One region of the Enterobacter cloacae complex sp. ECNIH7 genome, then DNA from elsewhere that is predicted to be linked to it. Evidence: predicted binding sites of a transcription regulator. Region 1 holds the regulator's gene; each other region holds the start of a gene.
The links. Region 1 encodes Fur, which represses iron uptake genes when iron is present. Its sites were predicted from a motif close to ATAATAATGAGAACNACTATCAA; they were not measured.
Positions count from the first base shown of each region.

Region 1 (4,907 bases):
TTCTCACGCGCTGCCGGTAGAAATTCGCCTGTACGATCGCCTGTTCAGCGTGCCTAACCCAGGTGCAGCGGAAGACTTCCTGGCGACCATCAACCCGGAATCTCTGGTGATCAAGCAGGGTTATGCGGAGCCTTCTCTGAAAGCCGCTGAAGCGGGCAAAGCGTTCCAGTTCGAACGTGAAGGTTACTTCTGCCTGGACAGCCGTTACAGCACGGCGGAAAAATCGGTATTCAACCGTACCGTAGGTCTGCGTGATACCTGGACGAAGATCGGCGAATAATATTGCTGGTCTGGTCAATGAGAGACAAACGCCGCACCATGCGGCGTTTTTTTATTTAACGATCAGGGTATTAAGACAGGGCCTAAAAAGGTGTGATAAAAATATCAGGTCAATGAGGTGCTACTTATTTTTTTAAAAAAAGTTTGTGTCATTACGAAAAACAAAAAGGTGATAAAAAAGGAAAGATAATCCATGTCTAGCCACTGAAATACCTGATAATTCCCCGCCATTGCTCGCCTCTCTGCGAATGTTACAAATCACTACCAATTATGTGCACTTCGTCATAATCCTGACTTTTGCCCGCTAAAAAGCATTGATAATTCGCGTCGCGAAAAATAACCTAAAGACGGTAGTTAATTCGAGGGTATTTAAAACTACCCCTGACCATTTGGTCTTTTTTATTTACGCCGCTTCAGGCGTTTTAATTCGTCAAAGAGGAATAATCTATGCGTACGTTCAGTGGCAAACGTAGTGCGCTGGCGCTGGCTATTGCCGGTGTGACAGCAATGTCGGGCCTGGTGGTGACACCAGAGGCGAAAGCGGCAGGCTTCATCGACGATTCTACCCTCACGGGCGGTATTTATTACTGGCAGCGTGAACGTGACCGTAAAGACGTCACCGAAGACAAATACAAAACTAACCTTTCTCACTCCACCTGGAACGCCAACCTGGACTTCCAGTCAGGCTATGCCGCGGATATGTTCGGTCTGGATATTGCTGCGTTTACCGCGATTGAAATGGCGGAAAACGGTGACAGCGCCCACCCGAACGAAATTGCCTTCTCCTCCAGCAACAAAGCCTATAAAGAAGACTGGTCCGGGGATAAGAGCGGTATCAGCCTTTATAAAGCCGCTGCAAAATTTAAATACGGTCCGGTTTGGGCGCGCGGTGGTTATATTCAGCCAACCGGTCAGACTCTGTTAGCGCCGCACTGGAGCTTTATGCCGGGTACCTATCAGGGTGCGGAAGCCGGGGCGAATTTTGACTACGGTGACGCGGGGGCGTTGAGCTTCTCCTATATGTGGACCAACGAGTACAAAGCGCCGTGGCACATTGAAATGGACAAGTTCTACCAGAACGATAAAAAAACCAAAGTCGATTACCTGCACTCGCTGGGCGCGAAGTACGACTTCAAAAACGATCTGGTGCTTGAAGCGGCATTCGGTCAGGCACAAGGCTATGTCGATCAGTATTTTGCCAAGGCCAGCTATAAATTCGATGTCGCGGGTAGCCCGCTGAGCACCAGCTACCAGTTCTACGGTACGCGCGACAAGGTCAGCAACGGTGGCGTCAACGACATTTATGACGGCACCGCGTGGCTGCAGGCGTTAACCTTCGGCTACAAGGTCGGTCAGGTTGATTTACGTCTGGAAGGCACATGGGTGAAGGCGGAAGGGCAGCAGGGCTACTTCCTGCAGCGTATGACCCCGACCTACGCCTCCTCCAACGGTCGTCTTGATATCTGGTGGGATAACCGCTCTGACTTCAACGCCGACGGCGAGAAAGCGGTCTTCTTTGGCGCAATGTATGACCTGAAAAACTGGAATCTGCCGGGCTGGGCCGTGGGTGCCTCTTACGCTTACGCCTGGGACGCAAAACCTGCCGATATGGCCACGCCGGACGCATACTACGATCCTAACTATCGCCTGAAAGAGTCTTCCTACAGCCTCGATGCTATCTATACCCTGCAGGATGGCCGCGCGAAAGGCACGATGTTCAAACTGCACTTCACTCAGTATGACAACCACTCCGATATCCCGAGCTATGCGGGCGGTTACGGCAACATCTTCCAGGATGAACGTGACGTGAAATTCATGGTTATTGCCCCATTCACCATCTTCTGATGAACGCACCGGCGGGCTGAGTCCCGCCGGTATGGAGACTGCACATGATGAAAAAAATCGTAATCGTCGCGTTGCTGGCATCAGGGCTGGTGGCGTGTGCTCAGAATCAGGCGCCGAAAGAGGACTCCCGTCTGAAGGAGGCGTATAGCGCCTGCATAAATACTGCGGAAGGATCGCCGGAGAAAATTCAAGCCTGTCAGAGCGTGCTGAACGTGCTGAAGAAAGAGAAAGCGCATGAGCAGTTCGCGACGCAGGAGAACGTCCGCGTGATGGATTACCAGGCCTGTATCCAGGCGCGTAAAACCGGTAACGATCAGGAAGTGGCGAAGCGTTGCGATAAGATCTGGAACGAGATACGCAATAACAATAAATAAGTGCTTTACGCCCGGTGGCGCTGCGCTTGCCGGGCCTACAAAGGTGTCATAGCCCGTGGGCCCGGTAAGCGCAGCGCCACCGGGCTTTTTCAGGCAAAAAAAAAGCCAACCTTGCGGCTGGCTCAGAGTATGAATACTGATTATTTCGCGTCGTGCGCGTGGTCGTCTTCGCGGCAGTCGCCTTCAGCGCAGTGACCGTAAAGATACAGGCTGTGGTTCGTCAGGCGGATGCCATGACGCGCCGCGATTTCACGCTGGCGTGATTCAATGGAATCATCGCTGAATTCAATGACCTTGCCGCAATCGAGGCAGATCAGGTGATCGTGGTGCTGCTGCTGGGTCAGTTCGAAAACAGATTTACCGCCTTCGAAATTATGACGGGTAACAATGCCCGCGTCATCAAACTGGTTCAGCACGCGATAGACGGTAGCCAGCCCGATCTCTTCACCCATGTCGATAAGACGTTTATAGAGGTCTTCCGCACTGACATGGTGATTGTCTGGACCCTGAAGCACTTCAAGGATTTTTAACCGAGGAAGCGTAACTTTCAGGCCAGCCTTCTTTAATGCGGTATTGTTGTCAGTCATGCGGAATCTGTCCTGTTGCTAAACGATTCACTTCTGTAGGAAGTGACAGAAAATGCACCCGGGATAATGCGTCTCATTATAGAACTGCCATGGCTAAATGAAAACTGCAAGTCTCAGGCAAAATATGCTTATAAAAACGTGGTATCACCAACAAACTTGCTCAATGGAAAACCACGTTTTATCAGGGAGACATTGTACAGGTCTGGGCGAAAAAGTTAAAAGATTGTAGCGATTAATTTAATCGGTTTGACCTGGGGCATGGGCGCAACCGCAGTTGCGCCGCGATAAAATCAGGCGTTCAGAATATCATCCAGGTGCAGTTCCTCGCGGATCTGCTTAACCCACTTCTCAACACGCTCTGCGGTCAGCTCTGGCTGACGGTCTTCGTCGATGGCCAGACCCACGAAATGATCGTCATCGGCCAGGCCTTTAGACGCTTCGAAGTGGTAACCGGCGGTCGGCCAGTGACCTACGATAACCGCGCCGTTCGGCTCAATGATATCGCGGATGGTGCCCAGCGCGTCACAGAAGTATTCGGCGTAGTCTTCCTGATCGCCACAGCCAAAAAGGGCGACCAGCTTACCGTTGAAGTCCACTTCTTCCAGCGTCGGGAAAAAATCATCCCAGTCGCACTGGGCTTCACCGTAGTACCAGGTTGGAATGCCCAGCAGCAGAATGTCATAGCCTTCGAGATCTTCTTTGCTGCTCTTGGCGATGTCATGCACATCAGCAACGTCTTTACCGAGCTGTTTTTGAATGTTTTTCGCGATATTTTCGGTATTGCCGGTATCACTGCCAAAGAAAATGCCGATGATTGCCATGAGTAAAATAACCTCTTGAAACTTAATAGTATGGTGGCGCAATTTGGCCACGGATAAGGGCAATAATAGCAGAACTGGCAACCCTGCGGAAACAGCTATCGCGCAGGACTGCACTCTGTGCTACATGAAAAGGGTAATTAAGGGAATTTTCAGACTTATGCCTGGCCGCGCAACGTCTCAAGCTGGGCGATCAGCATCTCTTCAATGAGCTCGCTACGGCTGATATTTCGGGCCTCGGCCAGCTCATTAAGTGCATCGACCGCGTCGGCGTTGAGCTTCAGTTCGACACGCTTAAGCCCACGATTTTTATCGCGTTTAAGCTGGTTGCGTTTATTGATACGCAGCTGTTCATCGCGCGAAAGCGGATTCGTCTTGGGTCGTCCCGGGCGACGCTCATTCGCGAACAGATCTAGTGTCGTACGGTCCGTTTGTTCTTTGGCCATGATTCTGAGACTTCGGGGGAAACACGCCGCCCTGCTAATGCCCGGGCGATAAGCGCGCCATCATACATCACCAAAAACGGCACGCCAACGACTGGACGCCTGCAGCCTTCCAGTCGCTTTCTTTTTAATCAATTTGCAGTATCAGCGAGATAGCGGCGAATGGCGCGCAGCACAGCATCCGGTTTTTCCGCATGCACCCAGTGCCCGGCACCGGCAATCACGTGGGCGCGAGCCTGCGGGAATTGGGCCAGCAGCGTGTCGCGGTACGCGTCGGTAACGTAAGGCGAGTTGCCGCCGCGAATAAAGAGAGTGGGGTATGGCCAGGCGGGGACGGTTTCCCAGCCGACGATGTTATTGTACTGGTCCCAGAGCACCGGCACGTTAAAACGCCATTGCCCGTCAACAAACGACTTCAGCAGAAACTGAACGACGCCTTCTTCATTAAGATGCTCACGCATTACGGCAGCCGCCTGTTGGCGCGTCGCGACACCCGCTTCTGTGACCGCATTAATAGCGGCAAAAATCTCGTCGTGACGGCGAACGTCATAATCCACGGGC
Region 1 covers NZ_CP017990.1:1,452,629-1,457,535, forward strand. Annotated here, with positions in the region: gene glnS (glutamine--tRNA ligase) at 1-280, shown strand, start outside; gene chiP (chitoporin ChiP) at 727-2,124, shown strand; gene chiQ (ChiQ/YbfN family lipoprotein) at 2,172-2,498, shown strand; gene fur (ferric iron uptake transcriptional regulator) at 2,639-3,085, opposite strand; gene fldA (flavodoxin FldA) at 3,376-3,906, opposite strand; gene ybfE (LexA regulated protein) at 4,062-4,349, opposite strand; gene ybfF (esterase) at 4,478-4,907, opposite strand, start outside.

Region 2 (4,907 bases), 670 kb from region 1:
CGTTCGTCCTTGCGCGGTTCTGCGACGTGTAAAGGCGGTGCTGTTTGAGCCGATCTCGGCAATCACCACCGCAAGTGTCTCCCGCCGCCGGGGATCCTTTTCATGTTCTTTCATGATCCGCAGACGCTGAAGCAATCCTTCGGTTGTTACCGGTCCCCGCTCTTTCAAAAGAGAGAGAACGGCTTCACCGATAAGCGTGTCGATCAGTTTGTCTGCGTTACTGCTCTTCATATCCTTACCGTTCGAAGAGCAGACCAAGCAGCTTGTGGTAATGCTCTTCCTCTTCCGGGCCATCGGCCTTTTCGAGGCGGCTGAGCAATTTTGTACAAAGCGATTTGCGATTCAGATTTCGCCCGTCGCTGAGAATTTCAACAACCACCTGGCCCAGCGTCTCCTGCTGGGTAGGAAGCACGGCTTTTTCGAAGTACTGTGCGATTGCTGCTGCGGAATCTGCGACGTAACCTTTCTGCTGCATGTTTCGCTCCTGTAAAATTTTGTAATCAGTAACGTTACATTTAAGGTATACATAATTTCCAAATCTGTACATTAAAAATGTACAGATTTTTAATGTTTCTTCGATATATTTTATAAAGTTCTTTATATTCAGTTAGTTGTGTTTGTGTGGTGGAGAGGTGATATTACAGGATATATTGTACAAAATGGTCGAGGGCTGTTAAGTTGTACAGCCAGGAAAAACGTTTCTTAAATTGCCGTAAACGGTTGAGATGTAAATTATTTGTCAGGCAATTAATGTGCTATAAATGAACCTTATCCACCTCTTTTGTGGCCAAACCCCTAACCCCAGGAATCGCATGCTCACCACCATCATTTACCGCAGTCATATCTGCGAGGACGTACCAGTGAAAGCGCTGGAAGTCATGGTTGCTGCTGCAAATAGTAAAAACCAGCAATCCAATATCACGGGGATCCTGCTGTTTAATGGCACACATTTTTTTCAGCTGCTTGAAGGGCCAGTGGAACACGTTTCTGCCATCTATGAGCAGATTTGCAACGACCCTCGCCACCACAACGTAGTGGAGCTGATGCGCGATCACGGACCTGTCCGTCGTTTTGGCAACGTGGGCATGGAGCTTTTTGATTTGCGACACTTCGACAGGGACGAGGTGCTGCAAGAGGTGCTCAACAGGGGGACGACGCGCTATCAGCTGACGTACAACGACCGCCCGCTGCAGTTTTTCCGCACCTTTGTCGAGGCCACGGAAAAAGCGAACTATTTTGAACTGCCCCCTGCGGATTCCTGGGAATTTGTGCGCGAAGAGACGCGCTTGTCCGCGCAGCCCGAGGTGGTCGCGAAAGGGGCGGATTGCAGCTTCGCGTTCCAGCCGATAGTCGATCCGTTTATGCAGCAGGTCGTCTCCTGGGAGGCGCTTCTCCGCACGCCTGACGGCGGCGCGCCGGGAGTTTACTTCGCCAGTCTGCCGCGTGACGACGTGTATGCCTCGGATTTACAAAGCAAGCAGGTTGCGCTCTCAATGGCCAGCGCGCTGGGGCTACAGGACCAGACGTTATCCCTTAACCTGCTGCCGATGACGCTGGTCAACATTCCCAACGCCGTGGATTTCCTGCTCACCGCCATTGAAGAAAATGGGTTTGTACCCGAGCAAATTGTGGTGGAGTTTACCGAGAGCGAAGCCATTTCCCGATTCGATGAATTCACGGATTCGGTCAGGCAGTTAAAAAGCGCGGGCATCAGCGTGACGATCGATCACTTTGGTGCCGGATTTGCCGGGTTACAGCTGCTGGCTCAGTTCCAGCCGGACAGAATTAAGATTAATCGCGATCTGGTCGCAAACGTGCACAAAAGTGGTCCCCGACAGGCCATTATCCAGGCGATTATCAAATGCTGTGCCTCGCTTGAGATCCAGTTCTGCGCGGTGGGGGTAGAGAAGGCTGAAGAGTGGATGTGGCTGGAGTCAGCGGGAATATCCCAGTTCCAGGGGCATCTTTTTGCCAGCCCGCGACACGGCGGTATTCCCGCGATTGCTTGGCCGGAGAAAAAATTCGAATTCTGATAAAGCTGTACACAATCCGGCAGAGTTAACTGTACGAACGGCAAATTTTATACAACAATGTATTAACAGGTGGATGGAAAAGAACCCCGTTCACCGGTTCAAAATGCGGTCTTAGTTATACAAATAGTGTGTACAATCTGATAAAGTTGGTGCAGTTAGGTATGGAAGTTCTGAGCGTGAGGGAGTTAATGGCCTATTACAGTATCGGCGAAGTGGCCGAACGATGCGGTATCAACCCCGTTACGCTGCGTGCCTGGCAGCGCCGTTATGGATTGTTGAAGCCGCAGCGCAGCGAAGGGGGCCATCGTCAGTTTGACGATGAAGATATCCTGCGTATCGAAGAGATCAAACGCCTGATGAAAAGCGGCGTCTCGGTCGGAAAAGTCAAAGCCTTGCTGGAAAACAAAGAAGTTTTGACGCAGGGCAACTGGGCTTCATTCCAGGAAGAGATGATGACCGTTCTGCGTTACGCCAGCCCGGCAAAGCTGCGTGCCAAAATTGGCGAGTTCCGCCGCGATCACGCGATAGACGCGCTGATTGACAATATTATTTCTCCCGTCCGTCAGCGCATGAACCAGGACCAAAATACCGTGCGTCACATGGCAAGCCTGTTAGACGGAGTTCTGATTGAATTCGCGATTGCAAGCCTGGCGGAGTCCCGCAAGAAAGCCGGTAAAGACGCACTGTTGATTGGCTGGGAATGCGATGACCGCACCCACCTGTGGCTGGAAGCCGCGCGCCTGGCGCAGAAGGGCTGGCACATTGACGTCCTGGCGGAACCCATCGATTCGCCGCGTCCTGAACTGTTCCCCGGGCAAAAAATCTTCGTCTGGACGGGGAAATCCCCAACGCCTCGCCAGCAGGAACAGCTTGACCACTGGCGTGAACAGGGATTTGCTGTCGCATTTCATCATTGAGTATTAAGAGGCCTTAAGGGCCTTTTTTGTTTTTGTCATTTTCTGTGCAAAATCTATCTCAAAAATAGGCATTTCCGATGCATATTTTACTTTTCTTCTCTTCGTTATGAATGCCGCGACGAAATGCATTATTAATCAATGCATTGAACAAATACATCCATCCTGACTGCATCCTCTCACAGGGTCTATGCTTAATAAAACCAGGCAAAAAGGGCGCTTTAGCCGAATGCCCCTGCTGACAGAGGGTTGAAGTGATAATCGTTATCACTAACATGGTGTTATGCCCTGATGGCTTATCAGATGAGGTGGACCTATGGAACTGCATTCAGAAACCTTTAATCCTGCCGATTTCGCCTGGCGCGGCTTAACGCTCACGCCAGCGGCGGCGGCACATATTCACGAGCTGGTGGCGAAAAAGCCCGAGATCCTCGGCGTGCGCCTGGGTGTCAAACAGACCGGCTGCGCAGGTTTCGGCTACGTGCTCGACACCGTCACCGAACCTGAGAAAGATGACCTGGTGTTCGAGACAGACGGCGCGAAGCTGTACGTTGCGCTGCAGGCTATGCCCTTTATCGACGGCACCGAAGTGGACTACGTCCGCGAAGGCTTAAACCAGTTATTCAAATTTCATAACCCGAAAGCCCAGAACGAATGCGGCTGTGGCGAAAGCTTTGGGGTATAGGCGGTACTATGTCTCGTAATACTGAAGCAACGAGTGATGTAAATACCTGGAGCGGTGGGCACCTCAACTATAAAGAGGGGTTCTTCACCCAGCTCCAGACAGATGAGCTGGCGAAAGGCATTAACGAAGATGTCGTGCGGGCGATCTCGGCGAAACGCAACGAGCCCGAGTGGATGCTGGAGTTCCGTCTGAGCGCCTTCCGTGCCTGGCTGGAGATGGAAGAGCCGCACTGGCTGAAAGCGCACTACGACAAGCTAAACTATCAGGATTACAGCTACTATTCTGCGCCCTCCTGCGGCAGCTGTGACGATACCTGCGCCTCGCAGCCCGGCGCGGTGCAGCAAACTGGCGCTGAAAACAGCTTCCTCAGCAAAGAGGTGGAAGAGGCCTTTAACCAGCTTGGCGTGCCCGTTCGCGAAGGGAAAGAGGTGGCGGTAGACGCCATTTTCGACTCCGTCTCGGTGGCCACCACCTACCGCGAGAAGCTGGCAGAGCAGGGGATCATTTTCTGCTCCTTCGGCGAAGCGATTCACGATCATCCGGAACTGGTGAAAAAGTACATTGGGACCGTGGTGCCTTCAAACGATAACTTCTTTGCGGCTCTTAACGCGGCGGTGGCCTCGGACGGTACCTTTATTTACGTACCGAAAGGCGTGCGCTGTCCGATGGAGCTATCCACCTATTTCCGTATTAATGCCGAAAAAACCGGCCAGTTCGAACGCACGATTCTGGTCGCGGATGAAGGCAGCTACGTCAGCTACATCGAAGGGTGCTCCGCCCCGGTCCGCGACAGCTATCAGCTGCACGCGGCGGTGGTGGAGGTCATCATCCATAAAGACGCCGAGGTGAAATACTCCACGGTGCAAAACTGGTTCCCGGGCGACGGCAATACCGGCGGTATCCTGAACTTCGTCACCAAGCGCGCGCTGTGCGAAGGCGAAAACAGCAAGATGTCGTGGACCCAGTCTGAAACCGGCTCGGCCATCACCTGGAAATACCCGAGCTGCATCCTGCGCGGGGATAACTCCATCGGTGAGTTTTACTCCGTGGCGCTGACCAGCGGCCACCAGCAGGCCGATACCGGCACCAAGATGATCCACATAGGTAAAAACACCAGGTCGACCATTATCTCGAAAGGCATCTCCGCCGGGCACAGCCAGAACAGCTATCGCGGGCTGGTGAAAATCATGCCGACGGCCACCAATGCGCGAAACTTTACCCAGTGTGATTCGATGCTGATTGGCGCAGACTGCGGGGCGCACACCTTCCCGTACG
Region 2 covers NZ_CP017990.1:2,124,710-2,129,616, forward strand. Annotated here, with positions in the region: gene WM95_RS10535 (hypothetical protein) at 1-231, opposite strand, end outside; gene ycgZ (regulatory protein YcgZ) at 236-475, opposite strand; gene WM95_RS10545 (diguanylate phosphodiesterase) at 813-2,033, shown strand; gene WM95_RS10550 (MerR family transcriptional regulator) at 2,222-2,950, shown strand; gene sufA (Fe-S cluster assembly scaffold SufA) at 3,264-3,632, shown strand; gene sufB (Fe-S cluster assembly protein SufB) at 3,641-4,907, shown strand, end outside.
Region 2: a site for Fur is predicted at 3,202-3,224, ahead of sufA (Fe-S cluster assembly scaffold SufA). Genes of this name have one in related genera too.

Region 3 (4,907 bases), 130 kb from region 1:
CAGAATTGTGCGGCCTGATGCCCTCACCCCGGCCCTCTCCCATGGGGAGAGGGGGCAAACACTAAAAACGGCAACTGGGTTGCCGTTTTGTTTTTACCTTAGAAGCGCGTATTCACGCTCATGTACCAGGTACGGCCCGGCTCATTATACGTATACGCTCCCGCACCGTACATATACGCACCGGTGGTGGCATTTCCGGTCGTCTGGGCATTACCCGCGCGCCACTGGCGTTTGTCGAAGACGTTATCAACGCCGCCGGTCAGACTAACGTTTTTGGTCATATCCCAGGTCGCGCTCAGGCCAACGATGCTGTACGGGCTGACTTCGTCTTTCTCAGATCCGGTCACCGGCTGACCTTTGTAGTTGTACTTCTTCGGCTGCTGCTTGCCGTACCAGGTAAAGGTCGACTGGAGCGACACGTCCTGATGAACCTGCCAGCTCAGGGTCGAGTTCAGCGTGTACTCCGGAATAATCGACAGACGATCGCCGGTCTCCTTGTTCTTGCTCTGCAGCATGTATGTAATATTGTTGGTCCAGTTAATGGTGTCGCTGACCGGCACGTTCAGGGAGCCTTCCAGCCCTTCGACCACCGCCTTCGGTACGTTTTCCCACTGGTAGATATCCGTCTGCACTTTGCCGGAAGAGGTATGACCGATCGGCGCGTAGCCCGCTTCAATCTTGTCGCGATAGTCGTTTCGGAACCAGGTCACGCCCGCCAGCCAGCCGTCGCGCTTCCACTCCAGACCAATCTCTTTGTTGATGCTGGTTTCGGCTTTCAGGTCATCGTTGCCCATCATGTAGCAGCCCACGCCGTCCGAGCTGGCGTAGCAGCCCTGGCCTTTGCTGTAGAGCAGGTAGTTCGGGTTGGTCTGGTACAGGCTCGGCGCTTTGTAGGCGCGCGCGATACCCATCTTCAGCGTGAAGTCATCCCCCAGACCTTGCGACAGGTTCAGGGACGGGCTCCAGTTGTTGCCGACTATGGTGTGATGGTCGAAGCGCAGGGCAGGGGTCAGCATGGTGCTGTCGGTCAGCTCCATGTTGTTTTCGGCGAACAGGGAGAAAATCTCCGCCGAGGTGTACGGGCTGCGGTCGTTTGTCATGCCCGGAATAGTGCCGCCCTGCAGGGTTTGCGTGAACGAAGTCGAGTCCTTCATGCGCTGCTGGTTCCACTCGGTGCCCAGCGTCAGGTTCTGGTTGACGAGGAAATCAATCGGCAGGTTGATTTCGCTGTGCAGCATCACGTCGGCCAGGTCGGTGTCGGTGAATTTATTGCTGTTGAACAAGCCTTCCGTACCGCCCGCCAGACCTTCGCCCAGGCGGGAGTTGCGGGTGTGTTCGTACTGCGCCCAGCTGCTGGTGGTGATGCCGTTATCCCAGCCGCCGTTCCAGGTCACCGCGAAGTTCTGGCGGTAGATCCGGTTAGTTTCTTTACCGTAGTTCTTCTTCACCAGCGCGCTGTCGTTGTTGGTGTTCTGCGTGTCGCCCGCGTAGAGGTTGTTCTGGCGGCTGTAGCCCGCTTCGAACTCCAGGGACTGCATGGGCGCGAAGTCCCAGCGCACCACGCCGTTGATGTCTTTGTTTTCCACGCCCTCACGGCCGGCCGGCAGGGTGTTGGCGTAGGCACCGGTACGATCGGACTGGTGGCCCTGGTTGATGTCCCACGCGTCGGCCTGGGTTTTGTCCAGGTTACCGAACATGCGGAAGCTGAAATCGCCGCCCAGCGGGCCGCTCAGGCTGAAGTTGGTGCGTTTGGTGGAACCTTCGTCCTTGTGCTCTGGCGCGTTCAGGTAGGTGTTCCAGGAGCCGTGCCACTGGTCGTCGAATTTTTTGGTGATGATGTTTACCACGCCGCCAGCCGCGCCGTTGCCGTAGCGCGCGGCGGCCGGACCGCGGATCACTTCGATGCGCTCGATCATCTCCGGCGGCACCCAGCCGGTATCGCCGCGGGTGTCACGCTCGCCGCGCCAGCCCAGACGAATAGAGTTGCGGCTGGTGACCGGCTTGCCGTCGATCAGGATCAGGGTGTTTTCCGGCCCCATGCCGCGAATGTCAATCTGACGGTTGTTTCCACGCTGGCCGCTGGTGGAGTTCCCGGTGAGGTTAACGCCCGGCATGGTGCGGATGATTTCCGCCACGTCGCGCGCGGGCGGGTTTTTGCGGATCTCGTCGGCGGTGATGGTCGACACGCCCGGCGCCTGTAAATTCTGCTCGGCGGCGGTGATCACCATAGTGTCTTCGTGCTGCGCAGAGGCGGTGTTGTCGTCTGCCACGGCGGGCAGCGCGACACCATAAATCCCTAAATTGACCAGCAAGGCCAGAGAGTGAATCTTCTTATTCATTGTACGTCCCGCTTTTATGGTTATTTAATGAGCGCGCTTCCCACAGCGCGGGCATTACGCTATTGCAAATGCAAATAGTTATCAATAATATTATCAATAAAATTTGCTCTGAAACAAAAAAGTCTGTTAAACATGGGGTTATAAGGGTGACGACGTTAACAGCCGGAAGTGAAGCGTGGTGGCAGTCGAAAAACGGACCTGAATGGGAACGTCTGAAGGAGAACTGTCGCGTCACCTTCTGGTGGCGGGATCCGGCAGGCACGCAGAAAACCTCATCGGTCAAACGCGTCTGGCTCTACGTTACCGGCGTGACCGACCATCATCAGAATGCCCGCCCGCAATCTCTTGAACGCATTCCGGATACCGACGTCTGGCAGTGGCAGGGCGAATTCAGCCCGGAATGGCGCGGCAGCTACTGTTTTATCCCCTCCGTAAATGAAAACGATTTTGCCGATACCGTGTTTGAAGGCCAGCAGCCGGACCGCATGGCGCTGCGCGAAGGCTGGCGCAGGCTGCTGCCGCACGCGGTTTCCGACCCGCTGAATCCGCAGAGCTGGCGCGGCGGGCGCGGTCATGCCGTCTCGGCGCTTGAGATGCCGGACGCGCCCGTTCAGCCCGGCTGGGACCGTCCCGATACGCAGTATCACCAGCCGGTCTGCATTGAGTGGAACAGCGAGCGTCTCAACAACCGTCGCCGCGTGTGGATTTTCACCACCGGGGATGACGGCCCGGAACGTCCGCTGGCGGTGCTGCTCGACGGGCAGTTCTGGGCCGAAAGTATGCCCGTCTGGCCCGCGCTGGCGTCGCTTACCACCGAGCGCAAACTGCCGCCTGCGGTCTACGTATTAATTGATGCGATCGACATGGAACATCGCAGCCGCGAATTGCCCTGTAACCGCGATTTCTGGCTGGCGGTGCAGGAAGAACTTCTCCCTCATGTAAAACAGCTCGCGCCCTTCAGCGACCGCGCCGACCGTACCGTGGTCGCGGGCCAGAGCTTTGGAGGACTCTCTTCACTTTATGCTGGCCTCAACTGGCCGCAGCGGTTTGGCTGCGTGCTGAGCCAGTCTGGCTCGTACTGGTGGCCGCACCGCGGCGGGCAGCAGGAAGGGCGCCTCATCGAACAGCTCAGAGCAGATGAACTAACCGCGAGCGGGCTGCGTATCGTCCTCGAGGCCGGACGCAACGAACCGCTGATTTTCAATGCCAATCAGGCGATTTATGCCGAACTACACGCGCAGCAGGTTACCTGGCGTCAGGTTGACGGCGGACACGACGCGCTTTGCTGGCGCGGTGGGCTGACGCAGGGGCTAATGACCCTCTGGCAGCCGCTTATTCAATAACGGAGTCTGTATGGAATTCAGCAATCCTTTCGATAATCCGCAGGGACAGTTCGCCATTTTGCAAAACGACCAGGGGCAGTACAGCCTGTGGCCGCAGCAGTGCGAACTGCCGGCGGGGTGGCGCGTGGTGTGCGAAGCGCAGTCTCAGGAGGCGTGCCAGCAGTGGCTCGCCGGGAACTGGCGCACGCTTGAACCGTCCCATTTTGCGGAGGGGAGCGCATGAAACGTCTTCCTCTCGTCGCCGCCCAGCCGGGTATCTGGATGGCGGAACAGCTGTCCTCCCTGCCAAACGCCTGGAGCGTGGCGCACTACACCGAACTGAAAGGCGATATCGACGCGCCATTGCTGGCAAAAGCCATCGCTGAGGGCATGATGCAGGCCGATACCCTGCGAATGCGTTTTGCCGAGGATAACGGCGAGGTGTGGCAGTGGGTGGATGACACCCTCATTCTGCCGGAGCCGTCCATCGTTCGCGTTGCCGACCACGCCGCCGCCGTGGCGCTGATGGAGGCTGATCTTAACCAGAACCTGCGCGTCGACAGCGGTCAGCCGCTGGCGTTTCACCAGCTGATTCAGGTGGGGGAAAGCCACTGGTACTGGTATCAGCGCTATCACCATCTGGTGGTGGATGGCTTCAGCTTCCCGGCCATTACCCGCCAGATCGCCGCGATTTACGCCGCGTGGAAAGAGGGTGAACCGACGCCCGCATCTCCGTTTACGCCATTTGCCGAAGTGGTGGAGGAGTATCAGCGCTATCGCGGCAGCGAGGCGTATCAGCGCGACGGCGCCTTCTGGGCGGAGCAGCGCAGGCAGCTTCCTTCTCCGGTCTCGCTCTCTTCCGCACCGCTGCCGGGACGCGCCGCCACAACCGATATCCTGCGCCTGAAAATCGCTGCCGACGGTCGCGCCTTCAGCCAGCTTGCGCAGGCGGCAGGACAGGCGCAGCGTACCGATCTGGCCCTTGCGCTGGTGGCGCTGTGGCTGGGCCGCCTCACCGGACGGCTGGACTACGCCGCCGGGTTTATCTTTATGCGCCGCATGGGCTCCGCCGCGCTCACCGCGACCGGGCCGGTGCTCAATGTGCTTCCGCAGGCGGTGAATATCAACCCGCAGGAGAGCCTGCCGGAGCTGGCGCTGCGCCTGGCCAACCAGCTGAAAAAAATGCGCCGCCACCAGCGCTACGACGCCGAGCAGATCGTGCGCGACAGCGGGCGTGCCGCAGGCG
Region 3 covers NZ_CP017990.1:1,326,561-1,331,467, forward strand. Annotated here, with positions in the region: gene WM95_RS06455 (TonB-dependent siderophore receptor) at 99-2,339, opposite strand; gene fes (enterochelin esterase) at 2,486-3,682, shown strand; gene WM95_RS06465 (MbtH family protein) at 3,693-3,905, shown strand; partial or broken gene entF (enterobactin non-ribosomal peptide synthetase EntF) at 3,902-4,907, shown strand, end outside.
Region 3: a site for Fur is predicted at 2,408-2,430, ahead of WM95_RS06455 (TonB-dependent siderophore receptor). Genes of this name have one in related genera too.

Region 4 (4,907 bases), 1.8 Mb from region 1:
CGGCTGCGCGCACGCCGCAGCAGGCCGAGCACTAACACGTTAAACAGCACAACCGCGAGAATGCAGACCAGGCTGTAGCGCGGATGCTGGCTGAAGTTAACGGTTTGATAGAAGAGCGTCGACAGCGAGTAGGCAATGTTTAACCCCCACAGGATAGAGAAGCCCATCCAGCCGCGGCTGGACTCGCGGGCAATCGCCCCCATCACGGAGATGCACGGAATGTAGAGCAGAACAAAGATAAGGTAGCTATAGGCGGCGGACGCGCTGCCAAACTTCTCGCCCATCACGCCCATGGCACCCGTCGCCATTTCGCCGTCACCTTTGCTGGCCTCAATCGGGTTCGCCAGCACGCTCAGGCTGAAGGTGTCCTTCAGGCTCTGCCAGGTTTCCTCTACGGCACCCAGCAGTTCATGACCGAGATGAAACTCTGCCGGATTAAAGTCCTGTTCCTGAATGTTCTCAGCGGTGTAGAGCGTGTTCAGGGTACCGACAACCACCTCTTTTGCCATCGCGCCGGTGAACAGGCCGACGGTTGCCTGCCAGTTATCTTCATGCACGCCAATCGGTTTGAAGACCGGCGTGATAACGCGGCTGACGGAGGCGAGGGCAGAGTCGTTAATGTTATCCGCTGCCTGTCCACTCAGGGTGAAGCTGTTCAGCGCGCTCAGGAAAATACTGACGATGACAATCACCTTACCGGCGCGCAGGACGAAGCCTTTCAGGCGCTGCCAGGTCTGGATCGCCAGGCTTTTCAGATGGGGGACGTGGTACACCGGCAGCTCCATCACGAACGGTGACGCTTCACCGCGCATGATGGTGTGTTTCAGCATTAAACCGGTCAGGATCGCCATCACGATGCCCAGCACGTAGAGCGAGAAGACCGCCAGCGCGCCCTGCTGACCAAAGAAGGCTGCGGCAAAGACCGCAAAAATGGCCAGACGGGCACCGCAGGACATAAACGGCGCCATCATGATGGTCATCAGACGTTCACGCGGCGCATCCAGGGTGCGGGCGCCCATCACCGACGGCACGTTACAGCCGAAGCCGACAATCAGCGGGACGAAGGATTTACCCGGCAGACCCAGCGCCTGCATCAGACGATCCATCACGAACGCGGCGCGCGCCATGTAGCCGGAATCTTCCAGGAACGAGAGGAACAGGTACATCATGCCGATCTGCGGCACCAGCGGCAGAACGGTATTGATACCGCCGCCGATCCCCTGCGCGAGGAAGATGGTCAACCATTCCGGGAAGTGAAGGGTATACCCTACCCACTGAATACCGTGGACGAAGACCGCGACGGAACCGGCGTCGAAAATGGGCTGAAGGGCGCCGCCTATGTTAATGGCGAGCAGGAACATCACGTACATCACCAGCAGGAAGATGGGCAAACCGAGGAAGCGGTTAAGCACAACCTTATCCACCGCCGCCGTAAAGCGGCTGGGCTCTGCCGTCAGGGCGTTGCTGACAACGTCGCAAATCGAGGCGATGGCCTGGTAACGCGCATCGGCGATGTGCAGCGCCGGGTCGTCCAGCTCGTCGCTAAGACGGGCCACCGTGGCGTCCAGCTTATCGGCCGCATGCCCGGCGTAAGCGCGGCTGTAGATATCCCCTTCCAGCATCTGCAGGCCAAGCCACAGGCGCTGTTTCGCAGGCATGCTTTTGTCCATTTCCTTCGCCAGCACGTTGGCTTCGCGCAGGAGAGGCTGCGCGTAATGCACCAGCTCAATGTCATGATTTCCCTGGTGACGGTCAATGGCCAGCTTCAGCGCGTCAATACCGCGAGCGCGCGTCGAGACCAGCGGAACGACCGGGCAACCCAGGCGCGCGGAGAGGGCATCGACGTCGATACGCAGCTTTTGTTTCTCCGCAATGTCGAGCATGTTGAGCGCCACAATGCAGGGGATCCCCAGCTCCAGCAGCTGCAGCGTCAGATAAAGGTTACGCTCGAGATTGGAGGCGTCGACCACGTTGATCAGCAGGTCCGCGTCGCCGCCAAGAATATAGTGGCAGGCAATCTGCTCATCGAGCGAAGTTTGCGACGAAATGGTGGTTAACGAATAGGTGCCGGGAAGGTCAACCAGCGTCACCTGGCTGTCCGTTGTCGTGAACTGACCCTCTTTACGCTCAACCGTCACGCCCGCCCAGTTGCCCACGCGCTGGCGTGCGCCGGTCAGCTGGTTAAAAAGGGTGGTCTTGCCGGAATTAGGATTGCCAATTAAGCCAATAGTTAACTTTTTCATTTTTTTAGACTCACTGAAACCGCTGGCTTGTTATCGGGATAAGGCTTCGACTTCTATTAACGCGAGGTCTTTCTTACGCAGCACCAGATTCACGCGGCGGGTTTCGATGTGAACCGGATCGCCCAGCGGCGCCACGCGCACGACCTGGAATGACGAGCCGGGCAGCATGCCCAGCGACAGCAGCTTTTGCCGATAGGCCGGGCTAATTTCGCGGGTAAAACCGGTAATCTTCCATGCACTGTCTGGAGTGAATTGCATAACGCCTGATTCCACGAAAGGTTAAATTATCTACTATGGGATGATAATGAGAATAGTTTTTATCAGCAATATTAAAACTGTGACGGAATGTTGTTTACGGTATTAATTTACGGCCTGTTTGACCTGGCTCAATATTTGCTGAATTGCCTGGAAAACGAAAAGGGGAGTATTTGTTAACGGGGTGATAATTCGTGGTTTAAATATGGCTATGCAATCGGTTTCATATATTTCGATATGAATTTATTCCCCCACCCATGAGGACGAGGGGAAAAGACCGCACCGTGCGATCCCCTCTCCCCTTTGGGGAGAGGGTTAGGGTGAGGGGCATTGACAGCCTTAGCGTTTCTTACCCATCGCTGCCGCCAGCGCATCCATCATCGCGCTGTTGCCTGCAGGCTGAGCATCACGTCCGCGCGGTTTTGCCGCTTTCGCGGCCGGGCGCTGCTGCTCGCGGCCACCGCCATTGCCGCCGCGGCGCGCGCTGGTGTCGCCCGGCTGCTCGTCCAGACGCATGGTCAGCGCGATACGCTTGCGCTGCAGATCCACTTCCAGCACTTTGACCTTCACGATGTCACCCGCTTTAACCACGGTGTGCGGGTCTTCAACGAACTTGTCGGCGAGGGATGAGATATGCACCAGGCCGTCCTGATGCACGCCGATATCCACAAACGCGCCAAAGTTGGTGACGTTGGTCACCGCGCCCTCCAGCACCATGCCGGGCAGCAGGTCGTTCATGGTTTCCACGCCGTCAGCAAAGGTCGCCGTTTTGAACTCAGGACGCGGATCGCGGCCCGGCTTTTCCAGCTCTTTGATGATGTCGGTGACGGTTGGGACACCAAATTTGTCGTCGGTGAAATCAACGGCTTTCAGGTTGCGCAGGGCGCTGCTGTCACCCATGAGATCTTTCAGCGCCTGCTGGGTGGCGGCCAGAATGCGCTCCACAACCGGGTACGCTTCCGGGTGAACGGTGGAGGCATCCAGCGGGTTATCGCCGTGGTTGATTCGCAGGAAGCCTGCACACTGCTCAAAGGCTTTTGGCCCCAGACGGCTCACCTTCAGCAGCTGCTGACGGTTCTGGAACTGGCCGTTCTCATCACGCCAGGCGACGATATTCTGCGCCATCATGCGGGTTAAGCCCGCCACGCGGGTCAGCAGGGGAACGGAGGCGGTGTTCAGGTCAACGCCGACGGCGTTTACGCAGTCTTCCACCACCGCATCCAGCTTGCGCGCCAGCTGAGTCTGGCTCACGTCGTGCTGATACTGGCCCACGCCGATGGATTTCGGGTCGATCTTCACCAGCTCCGCCAGCGGATCCTGCAGGCGGCGAGCGATAGAGACCGCACCGCGCAGGGAAACGTCCAGGTCCGGGAACTCCTGGGCCGCCAGCTCGGACGCGGAATAGACGGATGCCCCCGCTTCGCTGACGATCACTTTCTGCGCCGTCACTTTCGGGAACTGCTTCTGCACGTCGAGGTAGAAACGCTCGGTTTCGCGTGAGGCCGTACCGTTGCCGATGGCAACCAGCTCCACGTTGTATTTTTCGCACAGCGCCGCCACCACGACGGCCGCTTTCGCTGCCTGACCGGTGTGCGGATAGATGGTATCGGTCGCCACCAGCTTGCCGGTGCCGTCAACCACAGCGACCTTCACTCCGGTACGCAGGCCCGGATCGAGACCCATGGTCGCGCGCAGGCCGGCAGGGGCGGCCATCAGCAGGTCGTGCAGGTTACGGGCGAAGACGTTAATCGCTTCATCTTCGGCGCGCTCGCGCACGGTGCCCATCAGCTCGGTTTCGAGGTGCATCAGCACCTTGATGCGCCAGGTCCAGCTCACCACGCCTTTGCGCCAGCTGTCCGCCGGGGCGTTGTTCAGGCGCAGGCCGAGATGGTCGATAATGATCTGCTCGCAGTGGCTCTCTTTCGGCGGCTCGTCAAACTGCGGGTCGGCGTTCAGGGAGAGCTGGAGCACGCCTTCGTTGCGGCCGCGGAACATCGCCAGCGCACGGTGTGAAGGGGCGGTAGAGATCGGTTCGTGGTGATCGAAGTAGTCGCGGAATTTCGCGCCTTCTTCCTCTTTACCCGCGACGACGGTAGAGACGATGTGGGCATTCTTCCACAGGTAATCACGCACTTTAGCGAGCAGGGCGGCGTCTTCGGCGAAGCGCTCCATCAGAATGTAGCGCGCGCCGTCGAGGGCGGCCTTGGTGTCCGCTACGCCTTTGTCGGCGTCGATGAATTTCGCCGCTTCGGTTTCCGGGTCGTGGGACGGCTCGTTCCACAGCAGGTCGGCCAGCGGCTCAAGACCCGCTTCAATCGCAATCTGCCCGCGCGTGCGGCGCTTCGGTTTGTACGGCAGATAGAGATCTTCGAGTTCGGTTTTGCTCAGGGTGCCGTTGATGGCGCTTTC
Region 4 covers NZ_CP017990.1:4,783,633-4,788,539, reverse strand. Annotated here, with positions in the region: gene feoB (Fe(2+) transporter permease subunit FeoB) at 1-2,243, opposite strand, end outside; gene feoA (ferrous iron transporter A) at 2,274-2,501, opposite strand; gene WM95_RS23945 (Tex family protein) at 2,838-4,907, opposite strand, start outside.
Region 4: a site for Fur is predicted at 2,542-2,564, ahead of feoA (ferrous iron transporter A). Genes of this name have one in related genera too.